DNA from 2 places in the Lysobacter antibioticus genome. Region 2 is predicted to be linked to the other one. Evidence: riboswitches for the same ligand, from Rfam matches in the RefSeq annotation. Region 2 holds a riboswitch; the other holds the start of a gene.
What was found. Region 2 has a riboswitch for S-adenosylhomocysteine ahead of GLA29479_RS02215 (ATP-grasp domain-containing protein). Riboswitches for the same ligand answer to the same signal wherever they lie in the genome.
Positions count from the first base shown of each region.

Region 1: another riboswitch for S-adenosylhomocysteine. It lies ahead of ahcY (adenosylhomocysteinase); the one in region 2 lies ahead of GLA29479_RS02215 (ATP-grasp domain-containing protein).

Region 1 covers NZ_CP013141.1:5,002,443-5,004,625, reverse strand. The annotation lists gene ahcY (adenosylhomocysteinase) at 1-953, opposite strand, end outside; S-adenosyl-L-homocysteine riboswitch at 1,026-1,145, opposite strand; gene GLA29479_RS20305 (alpha/beta hydrolase family protein) at 1,407-2,183, shown strand, end outside.
Region 2 covers NZ_CP013141.1:530,264-532,446, forward strand. The annotation lists gene GLA29479_RS02210 (gamma-glutamylcyclotransferase family protein) at 1-135, opposite strand, end outside; gene GLA29479_RS02215 (ATP-grasp domain-containing protein) at 179-1,162, opposite strand; S-adenosyl-L-homocysteine riboswitch at 1,175-1,255, opposite strand; gene ggt (gamma-glutamyltransferase) at 1,459-2,183, opposite strand, start outside.

The sequences.
Region 1 (2,183 bases), 1.3 Mb from region 2:
CCGCGGCCGAGGGTGCTCTCGACGGTGTTGACCTCGAAGCCTTCCATCGCCGCCTGCAGGGCGTTGATCGGGTCGATCTCGGTGACCACGACGCGGGCGCCGTAAGCGCGCAGCGAATGGGCCGAGCCCTTGCCGACGTCGCCGTAACCGCAGACCACGGCGACCTTGCCGGCCAGCATCACGTCCATCGCGCGCTTGAGGCCGTCGGCCAGCGACTCGCGGCAGCCGTAGAGGTTGTCGAACTTCGACTTGGTGACCGAGTCGTTGACGTTGATCGCCGGGACCAGCAGCGAGCCGGCTTCGGCGAGCTGGTACAGGCGGTGCACGCCGGTGGTGGTCTCTTCGGAGACGCCCTTCCAATGCTTGACGACTTCGTGCCAGAAGCCCGGACGCTCGGCATGCACGCGCTTGAGCAGGTTCTTGATGACCTGTTCTTCGTGGTTGCCCGACGGGGTGTTGACCCAGCCGTCGCCGTTTTCGAGCTCGTAGCCCTTGTGGATCAGCAGGGTGACGTCGCCGCCGTCGTCGACGACCAACTCCGGGCCGCGGAACTTGACCGCGCCGTCGCCCGGGAAGGTCAGCGCTTCGAGGGTGCAATCCCAATACTCTTCCAGCGACTCGCCCTTCCAGGCGAACACCGGGGTGCCGCTGGCGGCGATCGCGGCGGCGGCATGGTCCTGGGTCGAGAAGATGTTGCACGAAGCCCAGCGCACGTCGGCGCCGAGGTCGCGCAGGGTCTCGATCAGCACCGCGGTCTGGATGGTCATGTGCAGCGAGCCGGTCACGCGCACGCCCTTGAGCGATTGCGCGGCGGCGTACTTCTTGCGGATCGACATCAGGCCCGGCATTTCGTGCTCGGCGATGTCGATTTCCTTGCGGCCCCAATCGGCCAGGGTGATGTCGGCGACCTTGTAGTCGCCTTCGGTCGAGAAGGTCTTGGGTACTGCGTTCATGGTGTGTCGCTCCAGTTCTTTGGGGAGCCGGCGGATGCCGGGTCCGGCGAGTCATCGCTCGAAAGCGATCGCTCAAACCGGGCGCCGTTGGGACTACGCCTCGCCGAGCCTGGCCGTCATTCTGGAAGTCCGTAGCGGGTACGGGCTTTGCGGAAAGTTCCGCGGATGACGGTCGCAGCGCCCCTCGGCGGGCTGAGCGCGCAGTATATCGCGGCGCCCATGACCATCGCACGGCGCAGAGCCGGATGCGCCTGAATATGACGTTCATCGCGAAACCGGGGCGGCCGCTCTGCGGCGTCCCGCAGCAGCCCCAATGGCATAGGCCGACGATCGCGGCAGCGGGCTAAGCTCGGTCCGGGGTCTGTGGCCGCATCGTCTGTGGCCGCATCGGCCGGCACGAGCCCCGCCAGGCCGCATGGCCCCGGATTTTCTTCACTACGGATCGGATCGAGCATGAACTCAGTCGCGCGACGCACCGGCCACGACGGCCAGCCCTCCCGTAAGCCGGCCCCCAAGGCCCAGCGCTGGCCGGCTTTGTTGCTGCTCCTGCTGCCGTTGGCGGCGACGGCGCAGACCGCGCCGGGCGGCGGCTACCAGCTGCCGCCGAAGGCCTTGCAGGCCATCGTCGACGCGCCGCGGCCGCCGCAGATGTTCACCAGCCCGAAGCGCGATCTGGTCGCGCTGGTGCAGACGCCGTCGCTGCCGGGCATCGAGGTGGTCGCGCAACCCGAACTCAAGCTCGCCGGCCTGCGCATTCATCCGCGCACCCGGGCGCAGAGCCGCTTCGCGTTCGGCACCGGTCTGAGCCTGCTCGATATCGCCAGCGGCAAGGGCCTGAAGGTGGAAGGCCTGCCGGCGCCGTTGTCGCTGGCGACCTTGGAGTGGTCGCCCGACCAGCGCTGGATCGCTTTCAACCGCGTCGACAGCGCCAGCGGCGCCAACGAGCTGTGGCTGCTCGAAGTCGGCCAGCGCCGCGCGCATAAGCTGGTGTCCGGCCTCAACACCGTATCCGGCCGCGGTTACGCCTGGATGCCGGACAGCCGCCGACTGCTGGTGCAGTTGCAGCCCGAGGGGCAGGGCGAAGCGCCGCCGGCGAACGCCACCCCGACCGGGCCGGCGGTGCAGGAAACCGAAATCAGCGCGACGGTCCGGCAGATCCGCACCTATCAGGACTTGTTGCGCAACGAGAGCGACGCGCGCGTATTCGAGTACTACCTGCGCTCGCAGCTC
Region 2 (2,183 bases):
CTTCACCATCGTGCGGCGATAACCGACCAAGGCGTCGGCCTCGCCTTGGAGCAGACGGCCGAAGGTGGCCTGCTGCACGCCGGTCTGTTGCAAGGTGCCGTAGGAGAACAAGGATTCGGTGCTTGCGGGGGGCATGCGGACTCCGTTGCGCCGCCTCGCGGCGGCGCGATGCAGAAGCTTATCCGGCGGCGAGCGTCGCCGATTCGCGCACGCTCGGCCAGCGTCGCGCCAGTTGTGCGGCGAACATCTCCGCCGCCGGCGGATATGCGGCGAAGTGCAGGAAGGGTTCGATGAATTCCAGTTCCATCAGGCGGAAGCCGTCGGCGGTCATCACCCCGTCCACGCGCACATAGGCCTGGTCGCGATAGCCCAGGGCGGCCACGGCGTCGAGCGCGTGCCGGGCCGCGGCGAGAATCGCCGGGTCGGGCTCGGTCAAGCTCGCACTGCCGCCGAAATCGGTCTGCACGCGGTAATCGCCGGCGCTGGGTTTCTTGAGCACGGCGTGGCTGTAGTGGCCGTCGAAGAACATCAGCGACCACTCGCCCTCGGCGACGATCTCGGGCATGAACGGCTGCACCAGATAATCGAGATCGCGCGGCAGCGCCGCGAGCAACTCGGCGAAGGCGGCCTCGCCGACCCGGCCGCGCATGGTATGCCAGGCGCCGCCGCTGACCGTGGGCTTGATCACCACGTCCTGGCCGGACATGGGCGCGACCGCCTCGGCGAGCGCATCGCCGGGCGCCGACACGGTCGGGATGATCGCGACATCGCGAGCGGCGAGTTCGAGCAGGTAGCGCTTGTTGCTGTTCCAGCGCAGCAAGGGCAGTTCGTTGGCGATCGGCAGGCCGAGGGTTTCGATCTGGTCGTACCAGGCGAGGAAGTCGTCGTAGTGGCGGAAATAGTCCCAGGTGGTGCGGACCAGGACGGCATCGAAGCGGGTCCAGTCCACCGCCGGGTCGTTCCAGACGCAGGCGACCGGCTCGATGCCGTGCCCGCGCAGGGCGTCGACGAGACCGGCGTCGTCGGGATGGAACTCGGCGTAGACGGTCGAGGTGACCAGGGCGAGCTGGAAGCCGTTCGGCGACGCAGCGCTGATGGCGCCGATCGCGGCACCGGGATGGATGTTCGCGTCGTCGGACGCGGTGTGGGAAACAACGGGCATGACGCCTCCATGATCGGGAGGGCGCCCTTGTCTCGGCATCGCGGATCGAGCGTGGCGGAACGCGTCGGTTCCGTCGCAGCACCCCTCGGTCCGGACTGCGGATGGCCCGGGGGCGATCCGCAACTGGTGCGCGGCGTCGTGGCGACGCCGCGCGAATAGTGTTCGATAGCACGGTCGGCGCTGTCAATCGCGCGGCGATGTTTTTGGGTAGGAGCGGCGCGAGCCGCGACTGCGCCGGTTCATGAGGTTGCGCGGTCGCGACTTGCGTCGCTCCTACCCTTGAAGCCGGCGCCTTCTCAGTAGCCCGCGGCTTGGCCGTCCTTGCGCGATTCGCTGGCGCCGACGTAGCCGCCGTGGGGGTTGACCATGATCGCCTGGTAGCCGCCGTAAGGGCCGTGGGCGAAGCGCACGCTGTGGCCGCGGCGCATCAGCTCGCGCACGGTCTCGTAGCTGAAGCCGGTCTCCAGGTCGAGTTCGCCGCCGTCGCTCATGACCGTGGCCTGGCCGGCCGGTTCGGTGGAACCGTCGTGCTGCAGACGCGGGGCGTCGCCGGCTTCCTGCAGGTTCATGCCGAAGTCGATCAGGTTGATCACGATCTGGGCATGGCCCTGCGGCTGCATCGCCCCGCCCATCACCCCGAACGACAGCCAGGGTTTGCCGTCCTTGGTCACGAACGCGGGGATGATGGTGTGGAACGGCCGCTTGCCCGGCGCGAACGAATTGGGATGGCCTTGCTTGAGCACGAACTGCTCGCCGCGGTCCTGGAAGATGAAGCCCAGGCCCGGCGGTGCCATGCCGCTGCCCATGCCGCGGTAGTTGGACTGGATCAGCGACACCATCATGCCGTCGGCATCGGCGACGGTCATATAGATGGTGTCGCCTTCGTCGAGTTCCTTCGGTGTCGCCGGCTGCACTTCGCGCAGGGCCTTGTCCATCGAGATCAGCTTGCGCCGTTGCGCGGCGTAGTCCTTGGAAATCAATTTCGCGACCGGCGACTTCGAGAACGCCGGGTCGGCGTACC